Regions from separate parts of the Nesterenkonia rhizosphaerae genome, predicted to be linked through region 1. Evidence: predicted binding sites of a transcription regulator. Region 1 holds the regulator's gene; each other region holds the start of a gene.
The links. The regulator LexA, encoded in region 1, represses DNA repair genes until DNA is damaged. The targets are predictions, from matches to a motif close to TCGAACANNTGTTCGA.
Positions count from the first base shown of each region.

Region 2: a site for LexA is predicted at 5,572-5,587, ahead of ruvA (Holliday junction branch migration protein RuvA). Genes of this name have one in related genera too.
Region 3: a site for LexA is predicted at 3,302-3,317, ahead of ABEA23_RS09820 (HNH endonuclease signature motif containing protein). Genes of this name have one in related genera too.
Region 4: a site for LexA is predicted at 5,058-5,073, ahead of ABEA23_RS12175 (DUF6504 family protein). Genes of this name have one in related genera too.

Region 1 is NZ_BAABLW010000007.1:787,334-794,848, reverse strand. Features, by position in the region: gene priA (bifunctional 1-(5-phosphoribosyl)-5-((5-phosphoribosylamino)methylideneamino)imidazole-4-carboxamide isomerase/phosphoribosylanthranilate isomerase PriA) at 1-441, opposite strand, end outside; gene hisH (imidazole glycerol phosphate synthase subunit HisH) at 504-1,145, opposite strand; gene hisB (imidazoleglycerol-phosphate dehydratase HisB) at 1,142-1,759, opposite strand; gene ABEA23_RS09355 (histidinol-phosphate transaminase) at 1,772-2,950, opposite strand; gene ABEA23_RS09350 (LysM peptidoglycan-binding domain-containing protein) at 3,021-3,455, opposite strand; gene lexA (transcriptional repressor LexA) at 3,656-4,390, shown strand; gene ABEA23_RS09340 (ATP-dependent DNA helicase) at 4,387-6,456, opposite strand; gene hflX (GTPase HflX) at 6,461-7,515, opposite strand, start outside.
Region 2 is NZ_BAABLW010000007.1:1,568,142-1,575,656, reverse strand. Features, by position in the region: gene pgsA (phosphatidylinositol phosphate synthase) at 1-33, shown strand, start outside; gene ABEA23_RS13105 (LexA family protein) at 91-522, shown strand; gene ABEA23_RS13100 (Y-family DNA polymerase) at 529-1,815, shown strand; gene ABEA23_RS13095 (M3 family metallopeptidase) at 1,848-3,881, opposite strand; gene ABEA23_RS13090 (YebC/PmpR family DNA-binding transcriptional regulator) at 3,984-4,745, shown strand; gene ruvC (crossover junction endodeoxyribonuclease RuvC) at 4,758-5,429, shown strand; gene ruvA (Holliday junction branch migration protein RuvA) at 5,631-6,266, shown strand; gene ruvB (Holliday junction branch migration DNA helicase RuvB) at 6,263-7,333, shown strand; gene ABEA23_RS13070 (preprotein translocase subunit YajC) at 7,371-7,515, shown strand, end outside.
Region 3 is NZ_BAABLW010000007.1:898,910-906,424, reverse strand. Features, by position in the region: gene ABEA23_RS09835 (cytochrome) at 1-966, shown strand, start outside; gene ABEA23_RS09830 (hypothetical protein) at 1,016-1,672, opposite strand; gene ABEA23_RS09825 (DUF6318 family protein) at 2,168-2,833, opposite strand; gene ABEA23_RS09820 (HNH endonuclease signature motif containing protein) at 3,321-4,970, shown strand; gene def (peptide deformylase) at 4,975-5,523, shown strand; gene fmt (methionyl-tRNA formyltransferase) at 5,520-6,512, shown strand; gene ABEA23_RS09805 (RsmB/NOP family class I SAM-dependent RNA methyltransferase) at 6,509-7,515, shown strand, end outside.
Region 4 is NZ_BAABLW010000007.1:1,375,542-1,383,056, reverse strand. Features, by position in the region: gene ABEA23_RS12210 (glycosyltransferase family 2 protein) at 1-298, opposite strand, end outside; gene ABEA23_RS12205 (PP2C family protein-serine/threonine phosphatase) at 295-1,443, opposite strand; gene ABEA23_RS12200 (MBL fold metallo-hydrolase) at 1,620-2,360, shown strand; gene ABEA23_RS12195 (hypothetical protein) at 2,369-2,635, opposite strand; gene ABEA23_RS12190 (DUF2269 family protein) at 2,632-3,129, opposite strand; gene ABEA23_RS12185 (GlxA family transcriptional regulator) at 3,264-4,244, shown strand; gene ABEA23_RS12180 (type 1 glutamine amidotransferase) at 4,266-4,976, opposite strand; gene ABEA23_RS12175 (DUF6504 family protein) at 5,135-5,431, shown strand; gene ABEA23_RS12170 (DNA polymerase III subunit alpha) at 5,447-7,515, shown strand, end outside.

The sequences.
Region 1 (7,515 bases):
CAACGTCTCCCCACGAACATCGAGACCCACCGCGATCGCATCGCCATGGCGGGCGATGGCACGGGCGGTCCATTCCGGATCCTCCAGCGCCGCGGTGCCGAGGTTGACTCGGGTAGCGCCGAATTCCAGTGCGCGATCCAAGGACTCGTCGTCGCGAATTCCTCCGGAGAGTTCGATCTTGATGCCGACCTCCTTGACTACCCGTGCCAGCACCTCGCGGTTATGTCCGCGACCGAATGCGGCGTCGAGGTCCACCAGGTGAATCCACTCAGCCCCCTGCTCCTGGAAGGTCAAAGCCGCCTCCAGCGGATCCCCGTAGCTGGTCTCAGACCCAGCCTCACCCTGGACCAGGCGCACGGCCTGACCTCCGGCGACATCCACTGCAGGCAGCAGCTCGAGTGCGGGTGTTGCTGCAGCGGGCACGGTGGCAGTCTCAGTCATGATGGCGGTGTCTCTTTCTCTTACCCGTTATGGTTCGTCTCAGCCTGCGTCCGTGTGGGCGCTCAGAGGCTCTTGATCCAGTTGCGCAGCAGCGCCATACCGGCATCCCCGGACTTCTCCGGGTGGAACTGCGTGGCCGCTAGCGGACCGTTCTCCACTGCGGCGATGAAGTCGGTGCCGTGATGTGCCCAGGTGACCTGGGGCGGATGCATCGCTTCCACGCTCTGATCAAAATCCCAGCGTTGCACTGCGTAGGAATGCACAAAGTAGAAACGCTCATCCTGCAGCCCTTCGAAGAGCACGCTGTCCTCCGGAGCACGTACGGTGTTCCACCCCATATGGGGAACGACGACGTCATCGGGCAGCGCGGTGACCTCGCCTGGCCACTCCCCCATGCCGTCTGCGGCAATACCGTGCTCTACCCCGCGTTCGAAAAGGATCTGGTGTCCTACACAGATGCCCAGCACCGGCCGACCCCCGGCAACGCGGCGACCGATCCAGCGTGGTGCATCAATAGCTTTAAGAGCGTCCATCACCGCAGCGAAGGCTCCGACGCCGGGAACTACCAGACCCTCAGCGTTGAGGATCTTCTCAGTGTCCTGGGTCAATTCAACCTCGGCACCGGCGCGTGCCAGGGCGCGCACTGCCGAGTGCACGTTCCCGGAGCCGTAGTCCAGCACCGCGACTGTGGGCCTAGCGCTCACAGTGCCCCCTTGGTGGATGGAATGTCATCTGTGCGCGGATCTGACTCCACGGCCTCACGCAGCGCGCGGGCGAAAGCCTTGAACTGGGCTTCGACGATGTGGTGGGGATCGCGACCACCCAGGACCCGCATATGCAGGCAGATACCAGCGTGGTAGGTGACCGCCTCAAAGACATGGCGTGTCATGGAGCCGGTGAAGTGCCCGCCGATCAGGTGATACTGCTGGCCTTCCGGTTCACCGGAGTGCACGAGGTAGGGGCGCCCGGAGACATCAACGACGGCCTGGGCCAGGGCCTCATCTAAGGGGACGGTCGCTTCACCGAAACGTCGGATGCCGCGCTTGTCGCCAAGTGCGGTGCGCAGCACTTCACCAAGCACGATGGCGGTGTCCTCAACCGTGTGGTGAACATCGATATGAGTATCGCCTTCAGCTTCAATGTCCAGGTCGATCAGGGAGTGCTTGGCCAGAGCGGTCAGCATATGGTCGTAGAAGGGCACAGTGGTGTTGATATTTGACGTGCCTGTGCCGTCAAGGTTCATCCGCACACGTACCTGCGATTCGCTGGTGGTGCGTTCCATCTGCGCGATGCGCCCGCTCATCAGTTCAGCTGCCATAAGAGCTCCAGTCTATCTTTCCGCTGTGACGCCGGCTGTGGAGTTCTCTACGAGCCGTGCAAGGGATGTCAGAAACGCCGTGGTTTCCTCTTCGGTGCCAGCCGTGACGCGCAGATGCCCCGGAATACCAACGTCCCTGACGAGCACGCCGTCGTCGAGCAGGTGCTGCCAAGCGTCCTTCTCATTCAACAAGCCCCCGAAGAACACAAAATTAGAGTCCGAGGGGTATGGGTCAAGGCCCATCCCCCGAAGTTCGACGACGATCCGGTCGCGCTGAGCTTTGATCCGCTCAACGTTGGCCATGAGGTCAGCCGCATGGTCCAGGGCAGCACAGGCGGCAGCCTGGGTGATGGCCGAGAGGTGATAGGGCAGACGAACCAGGCGCAGGGCGTCGGTGACTTCTGGGGCTGCGGCAAGATAACCGAGTCTGCCGCCGGCAAGGGCGAAGGCCTTACTCATGGTGCGGGTGACGATCAACTGTGGGCGTGAAGGAAGCAGTGTCAGGGCTGAGGGCGTGCCGGGCTGACGGAACTCTCCATAAGCCTCGTCAACGATGACCATGGTCTCTGTGTCCAGCGCGGCCTCGTAGGCGGCCTCCACCACAGCCAGGTCCAGTGCCGTACCGGTCGGATTATTCGGTGAGCACAGAATGACCACATGGGGACGGTGCGCACGGATTTGGGCCGCGACATCGTCAGGTGTCTGGGTGTAGCCGGGACCGCGGGTGCCTGCAATGTAGTCGCTGTATACACCACGGGCGTAGAGCGGGTACATCGAATATGTCGGCGGGAAGGACATCACGCTACGACCCGGGCCGGCGAAGGCCTGCAGGATATGCTGCATCACCTCATTGGAGCCGTTGCCCGCCCATATGTGTTCACCAGTGAGCTGGACCGCCGCAGCTCCAAAGTCAGAGGCGTCGCGAGCAAGTTCACGGTTGAGGTACTCCGCGAGCTTCTGGCGCAGCAGGCTGAACTCACGGTCTGGATAGCGATTGAGGCTCTCTGCAGCCCTGCGGACCTCTTTCGCGATGGCATCAACGACATCTGACGGGACGTCATAGGTGGTTTCGTTGACATTCAGCATTGCTGGAACTGCTAGCTGAGGTGCGCCGTAGGGCGCCTGACCGCGGAGCTCATCACGCAGCGGTAGGGCTGCCAGTCGGGAAGTGCGGGTCTGCTGTTCGCTCACCCGACTATCCTAGTCCTCGCCTGAATTGGAGGTATACGACCCCGGGGCGAAGACCACAGAGTGAAATGACTCAGTTCTGCGGCCCCGAGGTGGGGACATAAATGACCTCGCCTGGCTGAAGCTCTGACGAATCCAAGCTATTGAGTTCCGCAATTTGCAGGATCACCGTCTGGACGTCTTCGTTGGTGTCAGCACGAGAGGCGATCGACCAGAGAGTGTCCCCGGCATTGACCTTCATTTCTTCGGCATGGACACCAGCGGCTTCTGTCGATCCGGCCTGGACCTGATTAAAGAAGGAAGCGGAGACGAAGAGGGCACCCGCCACGACTGTTGCGGCAAGCAGCAGTGCAGGCAGGCCAAGGAACATCAAGCGGCCCCGGCGGGTCAGGCGCAGAGCGACCCCAGAGAGGTGTCCTTTGGCGCGGGCGGTGTTTGTCCGATCCTTATCGGTACGAGCCGTATGAGAGCGGAGCATATTGGTGGGGACCTGAGATGAGGTGGTCATGGGGAAGAACCTCCTGTTTCGAACCTGTGTTCTATTTCTAGCACATATCTTCGACTCATGGCCAGACACTCGCATATATCTATGGAATCTTTCTGCGATTTCGAGTAGCCTGACCGTAATGTTCGAAGTGACTTTCGATGACGTTCCCTATTCAACGGGGAGGGTCTGACACGAAAGTCCGTCACAGGGAGGATCGGCACATGGCGGCACCGGAGACCGATGAAGCACCAGCACTGACTGAGCGTCAGCGCCAGATCGTCAATGTCATCCAGAAGTCTCTGGCTGAGCGCAGCTATCCGCCGTCTATGCGGGAGATTGGAGATGCCTGCGGTCTTGCCTCGCTCTCATCGGTGACGCACCAGCTGGCTCGACTTCAGCAGCTCGGTTACCTGCGACGCGTCCCGGGTAAACCTCGCGCCATGGAGGTCATTCGTGACTCGTCTGGACGTCTGCTGGCCACCGAGAACAGCAGCAGCGATTCAGCACAGTCTCGCGGCCAGGGCGCCGAGGACGAGACCGTGGTCCAGCTGGACGCCTACCGCACTGATAGCGATAGCCGTGTCTCAGAGGTGCCTTTGGTAGGACGCATTGCCGCTGGTGGTCCCATCCTTGCCGAACAGAACGTGGAAGAAGTCATCCCGCTGCCTCGCCAGATCACTGGTGAGGGCGAGCTCTTCATGCTTCAGGTGCGCGGCGATTCCATGATTGAAGCTGGAATCTTCGAAGACGACTGGGTTGTGGTCCGCCGTCAGCAGGATGCTGATAACGGGGACATTGTGGCCGCTCTCCTCGAGGACGAGGCCACTGTCAAGACCCTCAAGCGTCGTGATGGTCATCAGTGGTTGCTGCCGCAGAACCGCATGTACGAGCCAATTCTGGGCGACGACGCCACGATTATGGGCAAGGTCGTCACCGTACTGCGGAGTCTGAGCTAGCCCTCGCGGAGTCGGGCTAGGGCACCGCGAGCGACCTTTTGGTCAGTAGTGGCCCAGAAGTCCGGCATGGACTTCTTCAAGAATCCGCCGTAACGCGCAGTTGCTAACCGCGAATCCAATACTGCGAGTACGCCTCGGTCCTCTGCGGTGCGGATCAATCGCCCTGCGCCCTGGGCCAATCGGATGGCTGCATGGGTGGCAGAGACTTGCATGAATCCATTGCCGCCAGCTCGGGCTGTCTCCTGACTGCGGGCGTTGGTCAGCGGATCATCGGGCCGCGGGAACGGAATCCGGTCAATAACTACCAGCCGGCAGGACCGACCTGGAACATCAACGCCCTGCCACAGGCTCATAGTGCCGAAAAGGCAGGTCTCTTCATCCTCGGCGAACTGCCGCACTAGGGCAGACATGGTCGCGTCCCCCTGGCAGAGGATCGGGACATCCAGCTTGGTGCGCAGTTCCTCTGCGGCTTCTTCGGCAGCTCGCCGCGAGGAGAACAGCGCAAGAGTTGCGCCTCCCGAGGCATCGATCAGCCCTGCCAGCTCCTCACGCTGGACATCCTGGGTTTTCAGTGACGGCGCCGGGAGGTGCTTCGCCACATACAACATTCCCTGGCGCGGATAGTCGAATGGGCTGCCGACATCAATGCCCTCCCACGCCGGGGCTGATTCGCCCTTCAGGCCAAGCTGGCCGGCTACCGGATCGAAACTGTCACCGATAGTCAGTGTCGCCGACGTGAGCACTACGGTGCGTTCCCCGAAGAGTCCCTCCCGGAGACGGCCGGCCACCGAGGTCGGTGCCACATAAATGATGGGCGGCTCGGAAATATCAGCCTCCCGATACCCCTGCCCCGGTGTGAATGTTCCAGGGCGGGACAACCAGATCACATCCGGGGTCTCACCCGCATCCAGCATCCGGTTGGCAGTATCCATCACCGCCTGCAGACGTGAACGCGCCGTAGTGCGGCCAATATCTGCTTCACCGTCACCTGAGGGCTTGGAATCAGAGAGCGCAGTGCGGGCAGCATTTCTAGCCAGCTCAACGGCCTGGAGCTGCTGTTCGTTCATTCCGGTCGGTCGCCGCGGGGTGCTCACCAACAGACCGGACTCGGCAGCGCCAAAAGCCGTCTCCACGGCCGATGCGGCGGCCTGCAGAGCATCGACGCTAATGGCGGTATGCCTTCGCGCGGAACTGGCGGCAGCCTGGATCATCTGCGCCGAGAGCTGTGCAGTCACCGCAGAGGTGACCCGCTCGGCCATCTCATGAGCCTCATCGATGATGACCGCATCATGCTCAGGCAAGACCTCCAACCCCTCGAAGGCATCAATAGCGAGCATCGCGTGGTTGGTGACCACCAAGTCCGCGTCAGCGGCGTCGCGTCGCGCCAGCTCCGAGAAACACTCCTCGGCCATCGGGCATTTACGTGGGCCGATGCAGTCCACCGCGTTGACCGACACCTGACGCCAGGCTTGATCTGTGACACCGTCGGGCAGGTCGTCGCGATCTCCGGTGTCTGTGGTCTCAGCCCATTCGCGCAGCATGACCACCTCTTTGCCCAGCCGCGAGGTGGGTTCGAAGGTGGTCACACCGCCGGTAGGCTCCACGGCCGCGGCGAAAAGGGCTTCCTGATCGTCGTCGCCCTCGGGGAATCCGCCGGCCAGTTTCTGCTTACACAGGTAGTTGGCCCTGCCCTTGATAAGGGCGACCTCCACAGGACGCGGCAGCTCAGGCTCAATGCTCTCCAGCAGACGCGGCAGGTCCCGACCCATGATCTGGGCCTGCAGGGCAAGAGTCGCGGTGGAGACCACAACGGGTTTGTCAGCCTCCACCGCATGGGCCACTGCAGGCACCAGATAGGCCATGGATTTACCAGTACCGGTACCGGCCTGAACCAGCAGATGCTTTCGACGACGCAACGCAGTTGCCACCCGTCGCGTCATCTCCACCTGCCCCTCGCGCCGACTGCCGTCGAAGGCGTCTACTGCTGTGGTGAGCAGTTCTTCAGCTCGGTCAGCAGCGGGGCTGATCTCAGCAGGGCGCGCGGTAGAAGTGGAAGCCGAAGTCACGCTCCTAGTCTTCCACCTGGTACTGACTCAGTTCCGCGGCAAGGCTCGGACGCACCAGGACATGAATCCTGGTGCCCTCCTCCTGGTAATCCGTGGAGAGAATCTCGGCGTCCTCAGCGTGCAGGCGTGAGACAACCTCGCCGTCGGCATAAGGCACCAACAGCTGCAAAGGCACTGTGGGACGTGGGATGGAGTCACGGATCAGTTGCTTCAGCTCGTCAATACCCTGACCCGTATGGGCAGAGACCACAATGGCATGCGGCTCGCGACGCCGGATCCGATCGATCACATGCGACTCGGCGGCGTCAGCCTTGTTCAGCACGATGATCTCATCGACTTCGTGGGCGTCCACTTCGGCCAGCACTTTGCGCACTGCAGCTATCTGGCTTTCGGGCTCCGGGTGGGAGGCGTCAACAACATGCAGGATCAGGTCCGCGTCGGCGACTTCTTCCAGGGTGGAGCGGAATGCCTCCACGAGCTGCGTGGGCAGCTGCCGAACGAACCCGACCGTGTCAGAGAGCGTGTATCCGATGCCATCAGGGGTCACTGCTTTACGCGTGGTGGGATCCAGGGTGGCGAACAATGCGTTCTCCACCAGCACCCCGGCGTCGGTGAGGCGGTTCAGCAGAGAGGACTTGCCCGCGTTGGTGTACCCGGCAATGGCCACCGACGGCACAGCGTTGCGCTTACGGTTAGCCCGCTTGGCATCACGGGCTGGCTTCATGCCAGCAATCTCGCGGCGCAGTTTGGCCATGCGCTGGTTGATGCGCCGACGGTCCAGCTCGATCTTCGTCTCACCGGGGCCGCGGGAACCAATGCCGCCGCCGGCAGCGCCGACTCGACCACCGGCCTGACGGGACAGTGACTCACCCCAGCCACGGAGTCGAGGCAGCATGTACTCCATCTGGGCCAGCTCCACCTGGGCTTTACCTTCACGGGACTTCGCGTGCTGGGCAAAGATATCCAGGATCAGGCCGGTGCGGTCGATGACCTTGACCTTCACGATGTCTTCAAGACCTCGGCGCTGGGACGGGGCCAGCTCGGAGTCGACAATGACAG
Region 2 (7,515 bases), 780 kb from region 1:
CGTATGGCCTCGGTGGCGCGGCAAGCACGCTAATCCCGTCAGGCACCCAAGGGCTTGTATCGAACACACATTCGAACGATACTTGGTTCTGTGACTATCACTGAGCTTCGCCCCGTTGAGGAATCTGCTGCACCCAGCGAGCTCACTGTGCTGCCCACTACCGTTCCAGCGGGGTTCCCCTCACCCGCCCTGGACTTCGTCAGCGAAACCATCAACCTTCACGAGCATCTGGTTCATGATCCACCGTCAACATATATTGCACGAGTCTCCGGTTCCTCCATGGTCAACGCGGGGATCAGCGATGGTGATCATTTGCTCATCCGCAAAGGCGCGCAACCGCGCGACGGGGATGTGGTGGTCGCTGTGCTTGATGGACAGCTCACGGTGAAGCGCTTGAGGCTCACCTCCACTGGGGTCCTGCTGCAGGCTGAGAACCCCGAGTATTCGGATATCGAGGTGCCCGAACTCTCAGAGCTGATCATCTGGGGCGTGGCATATATGTGTCTGCACAGTCTGCGGTGACCAGGTGTGAAATTTGTTGCGCTTATTGATGTCAACAGCTTCTATGTGAGCTGCGAAAGAGTCTTTGATCCCAGCCTTCGGGACAGGCCCGTTGTTGTGCTGTCCAATAATGATGGATGTGCTGTTGCCATGAGCCGGGAGGCGAAACAGCTAGGGATCAGCGTTGGTGCGCCCTGGTTCAAGCTCGCGCCTACGGCAGCGCAGCGTGGGTTAGTGGCACGCTCGTCTAACTACGAGCTCTACGGGGATATGAGCCACCGTTTCTTACAGGTGATCGCTGAGCACAGCGGTCAGGTGGAAAAGTACAGCATCGACGAGGCGTTCGCGCTCTTTGAGGGCCAGCCGCAGGCTGCCCGGAGCTTCGCTGCCACGGTGAAGGCCGATATTGCCCGGAGGCTCGACCTTCCCGTCGGAGTGGGGCTCGGTGCCACCAAGACCTTAGCCAAACTGGCGAACCTGGCCGCCAAGAGCATCGGCTGGATGCAGGGAATCTGCGTCTGGGAGGCCCTGCCGAGTGATTACCGAGTGTCCCTGCTGGAGAGTCTTCCGGTCCAGCAGCTCTGGGGTGTGGGCCGACGCAGTGCTGCCAAACTTGAAGCACTTGGCATCACCACAGCGGCTGACCTCAAAGCGGCTGATCCGCAGCTTATTCGGCGCCGCCATGGGCTCCCGCTGATGCGCACGGTGATGGAGTTGAACTCCCATGCGTGTATCGAACTGGAGGAAGAACGAGAGTTCCGGGACTCGCTGGTCTTCAGCCGGTCCTTCTCGGCACCGGTGACCACGCGCGAGGTGATGGATCAGGTGCTTTCCAGCTATGCCCAGCGGGCCTGTTCGCGCCTGAACAAGCGCAGTACCGAAGCGCGAACAGTAACGGCCTGGGCCATGACTTCATGGCACAGTACGGGACCAGAAGCCGAGAGTGCATTCCATTCGCCCTCGGCGACCGCCTCCTTGCCGTCGCCGACCAGCGACCCGGTGACGTTGATGCGGGCGGCGAAGCGACTCCTGCCCTTGATCGAGGAAGGCCGGCGCTACACCAAAGCCGGAATCACGCTGACCGGCCTCTCGCCGGCTGGTCAGCAGGCAGCCTTCGATCTGTTTACCCCAGACCAGGACAGCCGCGCCCTGGGGCCATTGATGGAGCAAGTCCGCGCCAGGGCCGGAGCCGAAGCCATCGGACTAGGACGCGGCGGGCTGCGCACCGCAGCAGACTGGGAGATGAGACGCGAAATGATGAGCCCGAGATACACCACCCGATGGGATGAAGTCCTCGAAGTCAGGGCCTGTTGAGGCTTGGGTTCAGGAGGGCTGCGCGGCGCAGGTCACGCCAGTCCTAAGCTGCGCAGCAGAGGCTCCACCTGGGGGTCGCGCCCCACCGCTCGGCGATAAGATTCCAGCGGATCCCGGGTATTACCCCGGGAGAGAAGTTCAGCCCGGAAATGTGCGCCGCGGCGAGCCAGCGCCTCGTCGTCGTTGAGCACCTCACGGAACCACTCGCTGGCATCTGCGGCCAGCACCTCAGCCCACAAGTAGGAGTAATACCCGGCTGCGTAGCCCGAGCTGGCAAAGATGTGCTTAAAGAAGCCGCTGGAGTACCGCGGCGGCACGAGGTCGAGGTTCAAGCCCCACTCGGCCAGTGCTCGCTGTTCGAATCCGCGAGGATCCTGCCGGGCTTCTTCGGCCTGGTCGGGCGTGAGGCTATGCCAGGCAATATCAATGACCACAGCGGCTACATGCTCGACCGTGCTCAGCCCCTTGCCCCAGAGCTCCTGCTCAGAAGGTACTGCGCCTGGGCGTGTGGGGGTGGGGGAGTAGAGATCCTGAAAGACCTCATTGACCTGCGAAGGGAACTCCACATTGTCCCGGGGGACCGCAGTGCCCGATAGCTCCTCGAATTCTGCAGCAGCAAGAAGCCCATGCAACGCATGACCGAACTCATGGAAGAGCGTCTTGTGCTCCCCGGCCGAGAGGATAGTGGGCTGACCCGGCGCCGGAGGAGAGACATTCAAGCAGTTGATGACCACCGGACGCGTTCCTGAAAGCTCAGAAGCGACGGCGAAGGAGTTCATCCAGGCACCGCCGGACTTGGTGGGGCGGGAGTGGATATCCAGCAGGAACAAGCCGATGCCAGTGCCTGCTTCGCCGGGGGCGCCGTCGAAAACCTCAAAGCTGCGGGCCCCGGGGACGAAGCCCGGGAGATCCTTCCGTTCCACTACGTGAAGCCCGTAGGTCCGCTGTGCGGCGTCGAAAACCCGAGTCAAGGCCTGATCAAGAGTGATCGGAAACGCGGGGGCAGCAGACTCCTCGGCAGCGGCAGCTGAACCCGGTTTCAAGCGGTGAATCCAATAGGACATATCCCAGGCGGCCAGATCCTCGCCGAGACCACTAGCCTCGGCGATAGTTGAGGCTTCTTGCTGGAGGCGCTGCGCCGCGCCTGCGGCGATCTTCTGCAGCATCTGCTTCACCGCTTCGGTGCTCGTGGCTGTGCGCAGCGGTAGGACGGATTCGAAGTAGTTGCTGAAGCCCAGCAGCTGTGCCTTCTGCGCGCGAAGGGAGGCGATGCTGGCGCCGATGTCATAAGTGGTGCGGCCATCAGATCCGGCCAGGCTGCCGCGGCCCACCGAGGCCTCATGCAGCCGACGACGGGTCTGGCGATGCTGTAACTCTGCCAGGGCCTGCTGCTGGACGGGCATCGTCAGACTCAGCAGATAACCATCACGGTGACCGGCGGTCTTAGCAGCGGCAGCAGCCGCGTCAATCTGGGCGGAGTTGAGACCCTCGAGCTCCTCGCGGCGTTGCACCACAAGCGCGCGCTCCACAGCCTCGCGGGACTGCAACTGCTGATAGGCGGTCTCCTCAGCGGCTAGCTGTTGATTCAGCTCAAGAAGTCGGGCGCGGTCGGACTCATTCAGAGCTGCACCGGCAGCCTCAGCCTTGACCAATTGGTGCTGGAGCATCCAGCGCTGTTCAGCTGATGCCTCCACCTCGCCCGCATCCATACGGTCGCGGAGCTGACGGAATCGAGCATTGAGCTGAGGATGCAGGGCGATCCAGTCCTCATGCGCAGCGCGCCGAGGGGCGAGCTCGGCATAGACCTGCTGTCGGGCTTCAGTAGCGTGGGCAGAATAGACACACGAGAAAGCGCGCATGGCTGAGTTCAGCAAAGCCCCGGAGCGACCGAAGGCTTGAAGCGTATTAGCTACAGTCGCTGGCTCTCCCGCAGCGGCGATGGTCTCAATCTCTTCCTTGTGACGGGCAAAACCGGCATCAAAGACGCTCAGCCAGGCGGCGTCGTCGAAGGCGGTCAGATCTGGATAGCCATAGTCCAGAGACCGGGGAGGGAATGTCTGTGCCACGGTAGTCACCTTTCAGCCGATATTCTGGTGAACAGCCTACAGACACCGTTGCAGTATGCAACTAAATGCATCGCTGCACACCGCAACCTCTTGAGGAGAACTATGGCCGGCCATTCCAAATGGGCCAACACCAAGCACCGCAAGGCAGCGGTGGACGCCAAGCGAGCCAAGATCAACGCCCGCTACATCAAGCAGATCGAAGTCGCGGCACGCAACGGCGGCGCCGATATTGAAGGCAACCCTGCATTGGCTCTGGCTGTGACCAAAGCCAAGAAGGAATCGGTGCCCAATGACAACATCGACCGCGCGATCAAGCGCGGTGCGGGCCTGACCGGCGACGCTGTCGATTACGAGGAGATCACCTACGAGGTGCGCGGTCCGCAGGGCTCGGCACTGTTGGTGGAGTGTCTGACTGATAACCGTAACCGCGCCGCCGCTGAGGTGCGCACCGCGGTGACACGCTCCGGTGGCACCGTGGCAGACCCTGGTTCTGTGGCTTACATGTTCCAGCGCAAGGGCGTTGTTACCGTGCCCAAGACCGAGGACCTCACCGAAGATGATGTCCTCGCGGCGGTTCTGGATGCAGGCGTCGAAGAGGTTATCGAGAACGCCGAGAACTTCGAAGTCCAGTCCGAGGCCAGCGACCTCCAGGCAGTGGTGCAGGGGCTCGAGGAGGCAGGCATTGCCTATGACTCCGACGAGGTGGCCTTTGTCTCGGATGTGAAGGTGGACCTGGACCTGGAGTCTGCCAAGAAGTTCCTGAAGCTCCATGACGCCCTGGATGACCTCGACGACGTCCAGAACATCCACACCAATGCCGACCTCAGCGCTGACACCCTGGCCGCGCTCGACGCCGAGAGCTGAGCCGTCACCCCTATGGCACTGCCGCAGCGGATCGGCACCACAGCAGGGAACTCCCGGACCGCCCAGCGGATCCTTGGTGTGGACCCTGGGCTGACCCGCTGCGGCTTTGCTGTGGTGGAGATGAACCCTAATCGCAAAGGACATTCTGTCCATGTTGAGGTCAAAGGCACGCGCAGTGACGAGGATCTGGCACACCGAATCCTGGCGATTCAACGCGCGGCCGAAAACCTGCTGGACAGCTACGCCCCAGATGTTCTGGCAATAGAGAGAGTCTTCGCCTCTAATAATGCGCCCACCGCGATTGCCACCGCCCAGGCCTCTGGAGTGGTGATCGCCGCGGCGGCAGCTCGCGGAATCCCTGTTGCCTGGCATACCCCCAGCGAGGTCAAGGCAGCAGTGACCGACGACGGCAACGCCAGTAAGGATGCGGTAGCTCGCATGGTCCAGCGCATTCTCAAGCTGCCGGGGCTCCCGAAACCGGTGGACGCCACCGATGCATACGCTGTGGCCATCTGCCATGCCTGGCGCTCCGGAGTCGGGGCGCGCTTCAGCATGACAGCCAATACCTCTACGCACCAGGGCGCCCGTACCGCCATGCAACGTGCGGCAGCAGCACAGAAGGGTGGGCTCACACCCGCGCAGCGCGCCTGGCAGGCAGCCGAGAAGCGCGCACTCGGCCGTTGAGCACTGTGAGGCATTGGAGTCCTTGAAGACGCGCGTCTGAGTTCTGATAGTGCGCTCAGCCCGCGCCGAACTTGTGACGGCGCGGCCAAGCAGACACGCATTCGCGGTTTTCGGGCTGCGGGCTCACACTCGGCTAGGCTGATCGAAGACATTTTCTAATGCGGCCTGCCCAGGGCAGCCGGGAACCCCAGAAGGAGCCCCATGATCTCCAGTATCCGCGGTGAGGTGCTCAAAGTAGCCCTGGACCACGCCGTCGTCGAGGTCTCTGGGGTTGGTCTGCACGTCAATGCCACAGCGCAGACCCTGGGCCAGCTGCGTACCGGCCAGAGTGTTCGCCTGCAGACCAGCTATGTGCCTCGACAGGATGAGGCGCCGCTGTTATTCGGTTTCGCCGATGAGAGCGAGCGCGAGATATTTTCCACCCTGCTGTCGATTTCCGGTGTGGGGCCGCGGCTAGCGCTGGCTGTGCTCAGCGTTCATACACCGGATGAAGTGCGTGCCGCCATTCGGGACTCCGATACTGTCGCTTTCACCAAAGTGCCCGGAATCGGAAAGAAAACCGCCCAGCGCATCCTGCTTGAACTGGCTGGCAAGCTGGTCATTGATGAGCCAGCGACGACTTCTGCGGCAAAGACTGCATCTGCCCCGACCGCTGCGGACACCACGCTCGCGGAAGTACGTTCGGCGTTGACGTCGCTGGGGTGGACGGAGAAGGACGCTGAAGCAGCCGTGCAAGCAACCATTTCGGCCGAGCCGGAGCTGGCCGAAGCTGACACGGCAGTACTGCTGCGCAGCACACTGCGCGGGCTGGGCTCCAGGACGGGAGCACGGGCATGACACTTCAGCCGGAAGGCGATCCTCGGGAAATCGTCGGCACCGCCCAGGCGGCCGAGGAGAAGGCCCTGGAGGCGGCGCTGCGCCCCAAGGCACTGGATGACTTTGTCGGGCAGGCTACCGTTCGCGCCCAGCTCTCCCTGCTGCTGCAGTCATCGAAGATTCGCGGCACTGCGGCAGACCACGTTCTGCTCTCCGGGCCACCGGGACTGGGTAAGACCACCCTGTCCATGATCATCGCCGCTGAGATGGGCGCACCCTTGCGCATCACCTCCGGTCCAGCCATACAGCATGCCGGTGACCTGGCAGCAATCCTCTCCTCGCTCACTGAAGGGGAGGTGCTCTTCATTGACGAGATCCACAGAATGTCTCGCCCGGCAGAAGAGATGCTCTATATGGCCATGGAAGATTTCCGGGTCGACATCATCGTCGGCAAAGGGGCCGGCGCCACTTCCATTCCACTGGAACTGCCTCCCTTTACTTTGGTGGGTGCCACCACGCGGGCAGGTTTATTACCCGGCCCGTTGCGAGACCGCTTCGGATTTACCGGTCACCTGGAGTACTACTCGGCGGGGGAACTGGAGAAGGTCCTGCGGCGCTCAGCAGGAATGCTGGACATAGACGTCACCTCCGAAGGCTTCACCGAAATCGCCTCGCGATCGCGCGGGACGCCGCGAATTGCCAACCGGCTGCTGCGCCGGGTGCGCGACTGGGCTCTGGTCCACCAGATCCCCACCGTTGACCAGCACGCCGCCTCTGACGCACTGAACACCTACGAAGTGGATACCCGAGGATTAGACCGCCTGGATCGGGCGGTACTAGAAGCTCTGTGCACCACCTTCCGCGGCGGACCCGTGGGGCTCTCCACCTTGGCCATTCTGGTGGGGGAAGAGTCGGAAACCGTGGAGACCGTGGCCGAACCGTATCTGGTGCGCGAAGGGCTGTTGGCCCGGACTCCACGCGGAAGAATCGCCACCGATGCCGCCTGGCGGCACTTGGGGCTTACACCCCCAGCAGAAATCCCCGGGGCTACGCTGGAGGCTGAAGATCGCCGTGATCCAGCGTCATAGTCCCGCCTATGAGGTGAAGCTGATATCGTAGGCGGCTGTGATTGAGACGCCTTTTCTCCAGTTCGTTGCCCAGCAGGGTGCCGCAAATCCTATGGCGGATCCGCTGCTGCTGATCATGCTCGGCATCCTGGTGCTGTTCATGGTCCTGACCTTCCGTCGCGGTAAGAAAATGCGCGAGCAGC
Region 3 (7,515 bases), 110 kb from region 1:
CGACTTGCCCACGCCACTGAGTTCGGCCGGATGTACTCGCGTTCGCTCTCATCTGCCCCCGAAGTTCCCTCCATCACCACGGTGATCGCCCAGGAGGCGAAGGATATGACCGGGTGGGCGGGGCATATGGCCGCCACAGAGCTGGTGAATGATCCACGACTGCCGGGTGCAGTGGGTTCTGCGCCGACTCTTCGCGGATTGGCGAGGGAGGCGTCCTCGGCGGCGGAGCGCTTCCGGGACGCGGCGGCCGCGCGCGGGGACCGTGTCCATGCCTATGCTGAGCAGGTTTCTCTTGCAGCACTGGGCGCGCCGGGAGCGGATCCCGACGGCGCCCGGCGGGTTCTGGCTGAGCACGGTGATGCGCGTTTCGCCGATCGGTTTGATGAGTGGTGGCAGCTCTATGGGGTGCGCCCGATTGCGGCGGAGACCACTGTGTGGAATCACACAGTGGGTTATGCCGGGACGTTGGATCTGGTGGCGGAGATCGGCGGACGGCTGTGTTTGATCGATTTCAAGACGAAGGGGCTGACTCGCGACGGGCGGGCTAAGCCGCTGAGCGAGTCGGTGGTGATGCAGTTGGTGGCCGGGTTGCGGGCTGAAGAGATGCTGGTGGATCCGGTGGCGGGAACGTGGTCCCCCTGGGCTTACGGGCAGGGGGCCGGCGGTGAGGACGCGATGCTTCTTGCGGTGGCGATTTCTGAGGCTGAGGTAGTGCCGGTGCAGGCTAGCCCCGGTGGGCTGCGGGCGCACTGGCGTAAGTTCTGGGCATTGCGGCAGGTGTGGGAGCACTCTCGGGCAGTGACGGAGACCGGCCGCGCGTTGCGGCCGATTGGCCCGCCGCCGGCTGGCGCTGGGGTTGGTGCAGTGACGCCCCCTGCCCAGGCCTCTGGTGATATGCAGCTGGCGGGACCTGGTGCAGATACCGATAGTGGAGCGCGCCGGGCGGACCGGTGGCCGGGACTGTGAGTGGAGCCGTGAACGGAGTAGCGAATGGAGTAGCGAACGGGGCCGTGAGTCAGCGGCCGAGCCAGTTCCCGTCCTCGTCGTAGCGGTCCTGGTAGATGGCCGGAGGTCGGTCCCCGGGTTCGATGGTGAACGGCCCGTTGCAGCCGTAGTCGGCGGCGTCGCGACAGGCCCCGGAGACCAGGCGCTGGCTGGTGCGCCAGATGTCAGCCTCACCGGGTGAGGCCGCTGCGGTGGTACTGCCGGGGATGGCAATCCAGCCGGAGTCCTCGACTTGGAACTCCCCGATGAATCTGGTGGTGACTTGGACAGGGTAGACGCCGGTGGATGAGTAGATGTGACTGGTGGGAGTCTCGGCGTCGGTGAGGTTGATGCTGTTGTTTGTCTCTGCGAAGTGTGCGGCAGATTCCCCTGCACGGCTGGTGGTTCGAACGGTGCCGTCGCCGTAGTCGAAGGTGTACTCCACGGGGATAGCGCGGATCTGCACTGTGTGACCCAGGAGCTCTTCGGTGAGCGTCTGTGTTTCTACATCGGCAAAGACATTCGTGTGACGGTTGATGTACCCGAATCCCTGAAGCTGCTCTTCAAAGGCGACGCGACCGCCATCGATCGGCAAGCGGGAGAACTCGTCAACGACGGTTGTGTAGACCAGTTCATGAGCCGGAATCTCCTCAGCAACTTCGGTTTGATCAGGGGCAGGCGGGGCCACCGCAAGCTCGACAGGTTCTTCGTCGGTAGACGGACATTCCGCAGGCCCACCCGCTGCCAAGCCTCCGATGAGGAACCCCACAGGGCAGTCTCGCGGTAGAAGATCCCAACAGGAAGGGTCGGATGCGCCGCTGTTTGTGCAAAAGTTACGGTTGGAGAGGAGTCCTGAGAGCCTGTCCCCCGGAGTATTTTCATTGTGAGGGATGCTTCGATTTTCCAATGAGCCCGTAGAGCGACTTGGATGCTCTATTTGCCGGACTCGTTCGCCACCACTTTCTCCTGTCGACCCTGGCTCCCGCTCCACGCTGCGCGGGTAGCGCCTCACGGATTCGACATCAGTGCTTGACCAGACTTCCGCCGCGTCATCCCTCCAGCTACCCGAGAACCGCTCGGCTTCGCCATTATGACTCTCGCTGCCGAACGCGGGGACAGTTGGCGACCAAATAAGTGCCACTGACAGAACAACACCTGTGACGAAATGCGAAGAATCCACGGCTCACTCCTCTCCACCAGGAGCAGTCTCCTCATCTGAGCCTAAGAATGCCAGCTCACCGACCTTCCAGGAACCCTCTTCGAACACGAGCAGCGAGTGCCACGCCCCTTCTCCAGCGCCCGCCTCTTCGAATGCCAGTTCGCCGTCCCAATAACCTTCATAGTCGTTCTCAATTACACGAAACACGGCCTCCGCTTGATCGGTTAGACCGTCCCATTCCATCGGGCGCACCCAGACACCTACAAACTCGTCCGGCTCTTGAACAAACCAGCCCCTTTCGTACATTCCGTCAATATTGTCAATTTGCGATTCGCAGACTCTGCACTCGCTGCTAGAAGCGCCCTCCAGAGGTTCCGTGTCCCCAGTGTTTCGCGAGTATGCCCGCACCTCCACCCAGTGCCGCAGAGCCGCCTCTGCCCCCTCTTCGGTGGGGTCGTATATCTCATCGGGCGGATCGGGAACAGGCCAGTTCTGGGCTGGCCCTTCGGAGGATGCGGGTACCGGCGTGGTGTCATCGCCATCGTTCACTTCCGAATCTTCGGCTGCAGGATCACTGCTGGCGGCTCCCTGACCATCTCCCTCCGCCGCTTCCCTAGCACTAACCTCGGCCTGAGATGCGGCCTCGGGATTCTCACTGCCATCAGCACAAAGGTGTGGGGCGTTCTGCATCGGCTCGCAGCCTTCCGCGCCATCCGCACCTGAGCACGCGCTCAGGACGAGAAGCCCGATCATTCCGAGCCCGGCGCCGCCACGCCCCGGTGAACGGCGAAACCACGACCCGTGTCGGCCTCTGCCCTTCGACCTTTCGGCAGCCGCAACCTTGTTCTGCACCCATGTCCCGTCAACCATTTGCCGATACACCCGTTCCGCAAACCGTCTGGCACGGTCTGCCCACCATCTGCTCCTCGGGGGCACCAACAGCTCCGCCCCTACCGTCCGCTCCCCACGGTAATAAGCCCTGCTCCTTGTGACCAGGGTCAAATCCCGCCTGTGGATAAAAGCTACGACCGTGCATAGGTCGCCCGTCAGGGGAGTGAGACCGCTGACCTGGGGCTAAACGCAATCAAACTGCCAGGACGGAAACCGGACCAGACTATTCGAATCTTTCTTCTATGAACCCTTGTCAGACCACTGGATTAGAACATATAATCGAATCATGGACACGAAACTAGCTCAGTCGCTGCGGCACGCGGACCTGCGTGTCGGCCAGAACAGCGTGTCCGACCAGGCCTGCCCCTCTTCGGCACAACCATCTGCTCCAACCGAGCTATGGGAGGCCGAAATGACCGTAAGACGTGCTGAAGCCCACCAGGTCTCAATACTCGTCGACTATGTCCAGGCCTTCTGCCGGACTCGCGCCGATGAACGCGAGCGGCGCTACCAGGACTTCATAAGCCTTGGGATGGACCAGAGTGCCAGCGCCTTGAAGAAACAAGAGCATCGCGAAGCTAGAACTGATGAATCCGCCGCACTCCTCTACGCAGCCCGGGCAATGCGCACCTCTGAGTACCGCGCCTCAGCGCTCTTCAGCGCTTCCTCCCACGCCAGAACAGCCCTCCCCAACGTCTGGCAAGCGTTCCTTTCAGGAAAAATCACCAGCACCGCACTGAGCCGTATTTCCCGGACCAGCCGTGACAGGCTCTGCGACAAGTCATCCCGCGCCGACCTCGATGCCCTAGCACCCGAATACGCAGAGCATCACCGTCCACGCGAACTGGAACGCTGGCTCACTCGGTTCACGGCCGTGGCCGAACCAGAAAATGCAGCAGACCGCTGCCAGCGGGAACTCGATCAGAGAACCGTCTCCGTTCGCCCCGCAGATGACTTCGAGAACATGTCCTGGTTCAGCGCTCTCCTACCCACCCCCACAGCGGTAGCCATTAAGCGACGCCTTGACGCAGTAGCTCGGTCGCCCCAACAACCAGTTCCCTACGACCCCATCACCGCAGCCCTGAGTGCCTCCGCTACTCGCAAAGCTCACATACGGGAGTGCATCGCCGCCTACCGCGGTCTGACTACGCCGCGGGACATCTGGACAGGAGAACCGCTGCGTGGGGGCACACCGAAAACCCCGGAGGAGCCCACCATCGTGAGCCTGCCCCCGAGCCCGGAATCGCTCACCGCCGAGTCGCTTCCCACTACCTATCACGACGGCGACACACGTACTCTGGCCCAGCGCGCGGCAGATCAGCTCAGCGCCTGGATCCTGAACGGCCGCTCCGAATCCGCGATCACCATTGACGCCCACATTGGTCTTTTGGTGGCAGAAGAAACTCTCACCGGGGAATCAAACCATCCAGCAATAAGCCGCGACCGTAGCCACACCCTGCCAGCCGAGGCTGCGCTAAACCTCATTAAGGATCCGGCAGTAGTCACCACTTGGCATGAGCTCCGCGTTACACCGCACCACCAGGACAATTTTCAACGCAAAGACCCACCTCCACTTGGGCCGTCCGCTCAGGAATATGACACGCTCTCCCACCAGTACCTCGGACGGTTCCCACCTGAACGGCTGCGCCAAGCCATCTGGTTCCGGGACGGCACATGCCAGGTACCCGGCTGTACGGTACCTGCAGAGAACTGCGATATTGACCACGTCCAGCCGCATCCTGAAGGCCCCACCCGCGGGGACAACCTCCAGGCGCTATGCCGGCGTCATCATCGGATCAAGACAGCAGGATTCGATGTTCTGATCACACAACCCGGATCTGGAATCCACCGCGCAACTGCGGAAACGCTGATACCGCGCACCGCAGAATCCCAGCACCGAATCACCAACACCGCATCAGGCTCACGCCACAGATGAGAGAATGTCCCCCATGCCTGTGCTGCCCATCCGCATGATCGGTGACCCCGTCCTGCGCACACCCTCAACGGCTGTGCCACTGAATACCGCAACCCCAGAACCCCGTATCCAGCAACTCATTCAGGATATGGAGGCCACCAACAAAGACGCCGGCGGAATCGGAATCGCAGCACCACAGGTAGGCGTCAACCTTCGCATCTTCACCTGGGACGTAGAAGGGCACCAGGGCGCAGTCATCAACCCGGAGCTCCAGCTGATGGGCGAACCAGCATTTGTCCCCCGCCAAGCACCCACTGAAGAAGACGCCATACTTCGTGAAGGCTGCCTATCCGTACGCGGCGGGATTTACGGTCCGGTCAAACGCCACCCCCACGTGGTTCTCACCGGTTACGACAGGGCAGGAGAACCACTGCGGATCCAAGCCGACGGCCTCCTCGCAGCCTGCTTCCAGCATGAACTCGACCACCTTGACGGCAAACTCTTCCTGGACCGACTCGAAGGCGATCACCGCAAGACTGCCATGCGTGCACTGCGTGAAGGGAACCCTGCATGACCGAATCTGCTACTCACCCCGCACAACCCACCAGCACCCCAATCCTGTTCGCCGGCACCCCCGAGATCGCCGCACAAGCTCTGCGTGGAATCATTGCCGCCGGCTACAACGTCACAGCTGTCCTCACTCGGCCCGACGCCCCTGTGGGCAGAAAAAAACAACTGACCCCCTCGCCCGTTGCGCAGGCTGCAGAGGAAGCCGGAATTCCGACCATTAAAACCGCCAAAGTCGACGCAGACATCACTAATCAGGTCCAGCAGACTGGAGCCCGGCTCGGCATCGTCGTTGCCTATGGTGCCCTGCTGCCGCAGCCCGCGCTGGAGGCGCTGCCGCTGGGCTGGGTCAACCTGCACTACTCACGGCTGCCGCAGTACCGCGGCGCCGCCCCCGTGCAACACGCCATGCTCAACGGCGAAGCCACCACGGCCGCCACAATCTTCCAGCTTGAAGCCGGAATGGACACCGGCCCGGTCCACGCCAGCGCCGAATACACCATTCCCGAAGCCACCTCTGCAGGGACGGTCCTGACCGAACTGACGACCCTTGGGACCTCGTTGCTCACCAAACTGCTCCCGGACCTCCTGGCAGGCAACTCACAACCAGTACGCCAGCAGGGCACCCCCAGCCACGCCCCGAAACTCACACGCGAAGACGCCTACATCGACCCCAGCGAACCGGCAGAACAGCTGGTCAACCGCATCAACGCGACCATCCCCGAGCCCGGCGCCTGGACCCTCAATGGCGAAAACCGCCTCAAACTTGGTCCCACCAGGCTCTACCACGGCGACCTCTCTCCAGACGCCACCCCCGGACGTGTACTGCAAGCGATCTCGGACCGCGCGCCGGGAGACTCCCTAATTGTGCTCACTGCAGGAGACGCACGCGGGGTTGTCCTGACCCAAGTCCAGCCCGCCGGTAAAGCAATGATGAACGCCGCTGACTGGTTCCGCGGCCAACAAGGCACCGTCACCTTAGGAAGCGCAGCATGAGCGAATCACACCGGAACCAGAGCCCCCACGAGGGCGAACGTAGAAACGCCAAAGGACGTCAGCGCAACCGCGGCAGCCGCAGCGCTTCCGAGCACAGCGCCGCAGGCTCTCGTGGCGAACAGAGCGGCCGATCCAGCCGCCAATCTGGGCGTCAATTCAGCAAGAACGCTCCCTCGGCCCGCAGCCGCCGCTCGGACCCTGCCCGCCTAGCGGCGTTCCAGGTACTGCGCGCGGTCTCCCGCGACGATGCTTACGCCAACCTTGTCCTTCCTGCAGAGATCCGCCGCGCCAAGCTCGATAAGCGCGACGCCGGATTCGCCACCGAACTCACCTACGGCGCCCTGCGCTCAGAAGGCACCTATGATGCTGTGCTCTCCAGGTGCGTAGACCGGGAACTCAGCAAACTCGACCCACCAATCCTCGACGCGCTGCGGCTAGGGGCACATCAGCTGCTGGCGATGCGGGTCAATACCCATGCCGCCGTCAACGAGACGGTAGCCCTAGTCCGCGATCAAATCGGTGCCGGCCCCTCCGGCCTGGTCAACGCGGTCCTGCGACGTGTCGCGGAGAAGACCCGTGACCAGTGGCTGGACGTCATCGCCGAAAACTCCACCGGCGACGACGCCCTCGGCCTGCGGCATGCCCATCCCTCCTGGGTGGTTCGCGCCCTCAGACAATCGCTGAAGCTGCGCGGACGTGCCGAAGACATCGAAGCGCTCCTTGAATCCGACAACGCCGCCCCGGAAGTCCATCTGGTCGGCCTGCCCGGACTTCACGGCGACGCCGGCCCCCATCACTTGAAATCAGCCGTCACCGCAGGAGCCACCCCCTCGGAGCTCGTCGAAGGCGCCGCGATCTTCCGCGGCGGAGATATCGGCCGCCTCGAAGGAGTCCGCGAAGGTCAGCTGCGCGTCCAGGACATCGGCTCGCAATGGATCGCTCAAGCGCTGACCGAACCAGCCGTACAACCAGCAGAACGCTGGCTGGATCTCTGCGCCGGGCC
Region 4 (7,515 bases), 590 kb from region 1:
CTTTGGCGGCCTGCGCTGTTTTGCGGACCAACTCAACAGGCTCGTTGTATGTGGTGATGAAGACGTCAACAGACCCACTGGGCGGTGACTGCGGCCCCTGCCGCTCGCGGGCCCGCCACATGGTGGTTGCGAAGAAAATGGTGTCAATCAAGCTGTAGGTTTCGGCGAGCACCAGTGGTACCGCTATCCACCAGGCTTCCCAGTTCACCGATTCCAACCAGCGCCAGACGACATAATTGAGGCCAAGAATGACTGCCAGAACAGCAAGTACTCGGATCAGGATGAGTCGGCGGCTCATGCGTCCCTCCTGATGATGATGATGGTGGCGTCATCCGGTGCATGCATTCTCACAGCGCGTGTCAGCACTTCTTGGACTACTTCGGCTGGGCTCAGCTCGGCGAGCAGCTTCGCAATCTCAGTGAAGAGGTCGCCGGAGGCCAGTACATCCAGCACGCCGTCGCTGCAGCACAGGAGCATGTCACCGGGAGCCAGGACCGTGGCAGCGGCGACATAATCAGCATCCAGGCCCATACCCATGGGAAGACTTGAAGAATCCAGACGCTCGAGCTCTCCCCCGCTTCGGATGATGAACCCCAGGTTGTGCCCGGCGTCAACAAATTTCAGCTCACCGCTCTGGCAGGAGAGTTCAGCGTGAAATGCTGTCACGAAGATGTTCATATCCGTGAGGCCCTCGCTGAGAAGATCGTCGACCCGGCTCAGAGCCGAAACCAGTTCCCGATCTGCTTGAGTCCGTAATGCCCCGCGAACACCGGAGGCGATGATTCCTGCGCCAACCCCTTTGCCCATCACATCGGCCAGAGTGAATCGTAGTCCATCGTCTGTGCGGTAGAGATCGTAGAAGTCACCCGAGATATCGCCTGCCGGTTGAGTTCCGGTGGCGATGGTGTAACCGGTAATGTCCGGCACGGTTCGTGGCGTCAGTGCTCGTTGCACTAGAGCCGCATGGTCGATCTCCTGCTGGCGGGCAAGCTCAACCTGAACCCAAAGCGCGAGGTCTTTGAGCAGTTCCCGACGCCTAGCATCCATCGAGCGCGGCCTGGTGTCCAGGACGCAGAGCGTACCCACTTGCTCACCACCCGGAGCCTGAAGCGGATGGCCGGCATAGAACCGCAGATTCGGGTCACCTACAACAAAAGGGTTCTTCGCGAAGATGGGGTCCTGTGCGGCATCTTCGATCACCAGAGTCCCGCTTTGCCGGATGGTGACGTCACAGAAGGCGTCATCACGAGGGGCCTCTGGACCCCCGAGCCCGATCTCTGACTTGCGCCACTGCCGGTCCCTGTCCAGAAGTGTCACACTCACCATCGGTACGTCGAAGAGCTCCTGAGCCAGCCTGGTGATTCTGTCCACACGTTCATCCGGGGGCGTGTCCAGTATTTCCATCGCGTCAAGGGCCTGCTGCCGCTGCTGCTCAGAAATCACGTTCTTGCTCCTTGACCCTCATGCGGTACTTTGGCCAACCATATCCCGCGAACCCGCAACCGGCCAGGAAGGCAGCAAATTCAGGAGAAAGCCCTTGACCTGGGGATTCATCGCCCCCAGGATGGTGCTACGAGGTCTAAGAGCAGTGCTGCCGAGACGAATCCGCGAGGCCCAGCATGATCACCCATGACGTAGCACCCGGTATCCATCTGATCACCCGAGCCCATGTGAACTGCTACGTGGTGGAGGACGACGACGGCGTCCTGCTGGTGGACGCCGGGCTGCCGAAGATGTGGCATGAGGTTCTTGAGGCCCTGGACTACCGAGGACGGCGCCCGGATGAGATCCGTGGCATCGCGCTGACCCACGGCCACTTCGACCATGTGGGCTTCGCCCGGGGTGCTCAGCATGAACTTGGCATCCCGGTATGGGTTCATGCCAAGGACATGCCGCTGGCAGCTCACCCCTACCGCTACGCCACCGAGCGCAACCGTCTCCTCTACCCCTTCACGCACCCAAAGTCCTTGCCGGTGCTGGGGCGCATGGTCACCGCTGGCGCGCTGCGCATCAAGGGTGTAGAGCAGACCACCGCATTGGACGTCACGGCATTAGATCTACCCGGTCTGCCCGTGGCGTTCCACACTCCCGGACATACGGACGGACACTGCATTCTGCACTTCCCTGACCGCGATGCGGTGATCAGCGGCGACGCACTGGTGACGCTGGATCCCTATACCGGCAACCGAGGTCCCCAGATTGTAGCCAGTGCTGCGACCAAGGACACCGCACAGGCGCTCCAGTCACTGCAGGCCGTTGCTGCTACTGGTGCCACCATGGTGCTTCCCGGCCACGGTGAGCCCTTCAGCGGTGGAGCAGACGCTGCGGTTCAGCAAGCCCTGCACGTGGGCGCCCACTGAATTGCACTTTACTGTCCTGGCACCGGTACTCGGGCCGCCGCACGGTAGGCCAGCCATCCTCCGATTCCCGGCAGCAGGCTTAAGCCCCACACCCTGTGCTGCCCGGACGCGCATAACACTGCGGTGATCACCGTGCAGGTATAGGCCAGCCCGTGCAGTGGTCCCAGCACTGAGCTGATCCCTGGTTGGTGCACAGTGGCCAGGTTCAGCAGCATCAGCGCCAGGGTGACCATCTCGACCACACCCAGCCATTTCAGAATGCTCAGCGGACTCATACGTACCCATCCTGTCCGGGGCGGTAGATCATCATCACCACAACAACTGCCCACAGCAGGTTGAATATGCCGGTAGTCATCCCCAGCCGCCGGGCGATGGACAGATCCGGCATCACTGCGGCGGCGTCGTCGTCCTTGGCTGCCGGGGTGTGCTGTTCAAGCCCGGCCAGCACACGTTTCTGGGTGGGGATCACCTGGGTGATGAGCACGACGGCGGCCAGCCCGGTCAGACTCATCGACACCAGCAGCCACGGCTGGGTCAGAATCCCCATGGAAAGAGCTGTGGCCACACCAAAAACCGGCACCAGGACGCCGATCACTGCGTAGACAGCGGTGATGCGATGCAGGATCCGCACAGCGGCAGCAGCGCGGGCATCTGCGGGATCGCTCAGCGCCCGGCGGGCAGCGGGAGGGAACATACTGGCGGCCACGGCCACCGGCCCGATGGCGAGAATAGCGCCCAGCACGTGGACGGAGAGAAGGAAATTGCTCACGCACCCTATCTTCTACGTCGTGTAGAAGATTCAGCTAGTGACCTGGTTGCCATGTCCCGCCTGAATCCGGCCACCGGGTCCTGCTTCGGCTTATACCCCTGTTCGGCCCCGACATCACTGAGTAATGTGCAACTATGCACACTGTTGCCGTCCTGGCACTTGAAGACACCATCGGCTTCGATCTGGCCACCGCGGTGGAGACTTTCAGCCAGGCCAGGCTTCCCGATGGCCGCACCGCCTACCGAGTCCTGGTCTGCGGGGAAGACGACGAGGTCAGTGCGGGTGCCTTCACTATGCGCACCCACCACGGAGTAGAGGCCCTCCAACTGGCCGATACCGTCATCGTTCCAGGCCGAAACAATCCGTTGATCCCCACCTCTGCTATCACTCTGGAGGCACTGCAGGACGTGGCAGCCGCCGGGACCCGGATCGCCTCGATCTGCGTGGGCGCCTTCAGTCTGGCCGAAGCCGGGCTGCTGGATGGGCGACGCGCCACCACCCATTGGCGGGCTGCTCAGGCCTTTCGACAGAAGTTCCCCGCCGTGGATTTAGACCCTGATGTGCTCTACGTGGATTCCGGGGCAATCCTCACCTCCGCCGGTGCGTCAGCGGGACTGGACCTATGCCTCTATATGATCCAGCAGGACCATGGAGCCGCCGTCGCCGCTGATGCTTCACGCCTTGCGGTGGCGCCGCTGCACCGCGGGGGCGGGCAGGCGCAGTTCATTCTGCGCAATCAGCCCACCCTGCAGACCGCCAGCCTGGAGCCTGTGCTGCATTGGATTGAGCACAACGCCCACCGGCCCATCACCTTGGAGCAGTTGGCAGAGGCTGCGCATATGAGCGTGCGCACTCTGAACCGGCGCTTCCACACGGAAACCGGGCAGTCACCGATGACCTGGCTGAGCGGTGTGCGGATTCGCCACGCCCAGGAGCTGCTGGAGACCACTGACTACGGCGTCGAGCGCATTGCCCGGCAGACCGGGTTCCCAAGCCCGAGCAACTTCCGCGCCCTCTTCCAGCGCACCCTCGGGGTCTCCCCCAGCGAATACCGCCGAACCTTCCGCGGCGAACGCACCGCTCAGCGGCACCGCCAGCCTGCCGGGCAGGGCTGAGACCAGCGCCGGGAGCCGGACCTAGCGACTGGAAGCGTAGTTCACAAAAGCTGCCGCCAGTGGGCGGAAGGTCGCTTCAATCCCGGAGGCCTCGGCCTCGTATTCCCTGACCACATCCGCTGGGGTTCTGCCGGCCTTCTTCACCAGCTCAGCAGTGCCCTCGGCCCAGCGCTGCACTGTATGGGCATCGGGCTCGGGGTGAAACTGCACCGACCAGAACGAGCTGCCCACTCGGAAAGCCTGCACCGGCGCATCGGTGCCTTCCACCAGATGCACCGCCCCTTCCGGGACTGCCGCGATCTGCTCCTGATGCCACAGCACAGCTTTAGGGCGCTGGGGCAGCACGGAGAACACCGGGTCATCAGCAGCTTCGGGGCGCCGGATAAGCTCCATCACCCCGATCTGCGGAATGCTGCGGCGGAAGACTTCGGTGTCATGGGCTACTGCTGAGAGCTGGGCGCCCAAGCAGATATTAAAGGCCGGGGATTCCTCAGCAGCGGCAGTGCGCTGCAGGGCACGTACAGCCGGAAGCCACTCCCACTGCTCATCATCCTCAGGGCCAGCAGTGCCGCCGAGCACCACCATCCCCTGGTATCCGGCCAGATTCTCCGGAATGGCATCACCACGGTCAGGACGCAGCATCACCAGCTCCGCCCCGGCCTCTTCCAGCCAGCGCCCGAATTTATCGATGCCCACGCTGTCCTCATGCTGAATGACCAGAATTCTCACCATTGATCCGAGTTTACGCGGGCCAAGAGGGGCTCCAGAGCTGCTGCCGGAACTCTTGTCAGGAAACACCCCTACACTCGATAATCGAAGATATGTTCGAATAGCGGGAGTGTTCTGCAGGAGTGTTCTGTAATGAGAGTTCCGCCGATAGGAGTTCTGCGATGAGCGCTGAAGCAGCGGTGCTGCCTGATTCAGCCACGGTGTGGACCACACCTGAAGGTGCCCCGGCACGGCTGGTATGGGGTCACCGCCGGTTTATTGTCACCGATCGGCCTATTCCGTGGATTGACCGTACCCCCTGGTGGGAGTCGCTGAGCCGGATGCCAGCGGGCAAGGCTGACATGCAAGAGCAGCAGATGTGGCAGGTCCAGGCCACCGCGGAAGATGGTCAGATCCTCATTTTTGACCTGGCGGTGATGCCTGGTCAGCAGTGGCCAGTAACCGGAATCTATGACTAAAGCGAGCGAGTTCCTGTGACTGATTTCACTCACCTGACCGTGGCCAGCGCCTTCTCCGCCCATCATGGCACCAGCAGCCCGGAGGCACTGGTGGAGGCTGCTGCCGCCGACGGCGCCCAGATCGCTGCCATTACTGATCGCGACGGGCTCTACGGTGCGGTGCGCCATATACGCGCTTGCATCGCCCATGGGCTTGATCCGGTGGTGGGCGTAAACCTGCAGCTCAAAGACCGCCGGTCTTCGCAGATCACTGCGGCAGCGGAAGCCACTGCGCCTGCAAAAATCACTGCGCCGGCAAAAAATACTGCGCCGGCCGAGATCACCGTGCTGGCTCATGGCCACAATCATGGTGCTGGCTGGGCAGGGCTGGTGCGGCTGATCTCCTCAGCCCATGCGCCCAAGCGCGGGGCCAGACGGATCCCGCATGGGACTGCACACCGACCGGCGTGGATCACGCGGAGCCAACCGGCGGCGTTCATCCAGGACGACGACGGCGCCCCCACTGCCACAGTGCTGTTGGGAGCGCACTCTGATGTGGGCCGGGCGGTGCTGTCCGGGCAGCGCGAGCAGGCGCTGGGACTGCTTCAGGACTGGTGCCAGCGGCTGCCCGGCGGCGTCGTGGTCGATATTGTCTGCCACCACACCAAACCGGGACTGCCTGGCAGTCTGCGTCATGCCGCCCAGATGCTGCAGTTGGCAGTAGCAGCGGAAGTCCCTGCCGTGCTCAGCAATGCAGTGCGCTATAAAACTCAGGACGAGGCTGCCACCGGTGATGTGCTCGATGCGGCTGCTCATCTGTTACCGCTGGGGAAGTTCGCTGCCCAGCCCAATGCGCAGGCCTGGCTGAAGCCCGCTGAGCTGATGCACCGCCTGGCTCAGCAGATCGTGGAGGCTGCCGGGCTGCGTCCGACTGCTGCTCATGATCTGCTGGATCAGACCCAGCGGTTAGCACAGCGGTGCCGGCTGGATCCGCAGACTGATCTGCGCTGGCGGCAGCCGAAAGTCCCAGAGCTGGATGTGCTCGGACTGCACAACGGTACTGGGCTGGCCCCTGATGAGATCCTCACCCAGCGCTGCCAGACTGCGCTGGATCAGCGCTACCCCCATGCCTCGGGTCAGGAGCTCAGCGAGCTGGAACAGCGGCTCTCCGATGAGCTGGGCACTATCCGCCAGTTCGGATTCAGTACGTATTTCCTGACCGTGGCAGATGTGGTGGATATGATCCGGCAGCGGCGCATCCGTGTGCAGGCCCGTGGCTCAGGCGCCGGAAGCCTGGTCAATTATCTGCTGCAGATCTCCACCGTGGACCCCATGGAACACGGCCTGCTCTTTGAGCGCTTCCTGGGCAAGAAGCGCAGCGCCCTTCCTGATATTGATGTGGACATCGAATCGGCCCGTCGCCATGAGGTCTACGAGGCGATCTTTGAACGCTACGGCCACCACCGGGTGACCCTGTTGTCCATGCAGAACCGGTACCGGGCTCGGGGTGCGGCTCGTGATGCCGGGCTCGCCCTGGGCCTGACCGAGGAGCGGATCGATCAGATCGCGCAGAATCTGTGGCGCTTCAACGCTAGGGAGTTTCGGCAGGTGCTCTCTTCCAAGCCGGAACTGCGGGAAGTGGCTGAGCTGGTGCGCGCCGAGCCGGAAGTCGATCTGCTGGTAGATCTGACCGAACGGCTGGACCGGCTTCCCCGGCATATCTCCATGCACCCCTGCGGGGTGATCCTCGGGGATGCCGATCTGCTCTCTCTGACTCCCACACAGCCTTCGGGGATCGGGTTGCCGATGTCGCAGTTCGATAAAGACGATATTGACGATATGGGTCTGCTGAAGCTGGATGTGCTGGGAGTCCGGATGCAGTCCACCATGGCCTATGCGGTCAAGGAGATCCAGCGGGTCAACGGTGCTCAGGCTGCGGAAGAGGGCGGCCTGCCGTCTGATGCCCCTTATATCTCTGCCGAAGGTGAGGTGGACCTTGATGCCTTGCCTAAAGATGATGAGACCACCTTCGCTGCCATCCGCACCACCCACACTCTGGGGATGTTCCAGATTGAATCCCCCGGTCAGCGGGAGCTGGTTGGGAA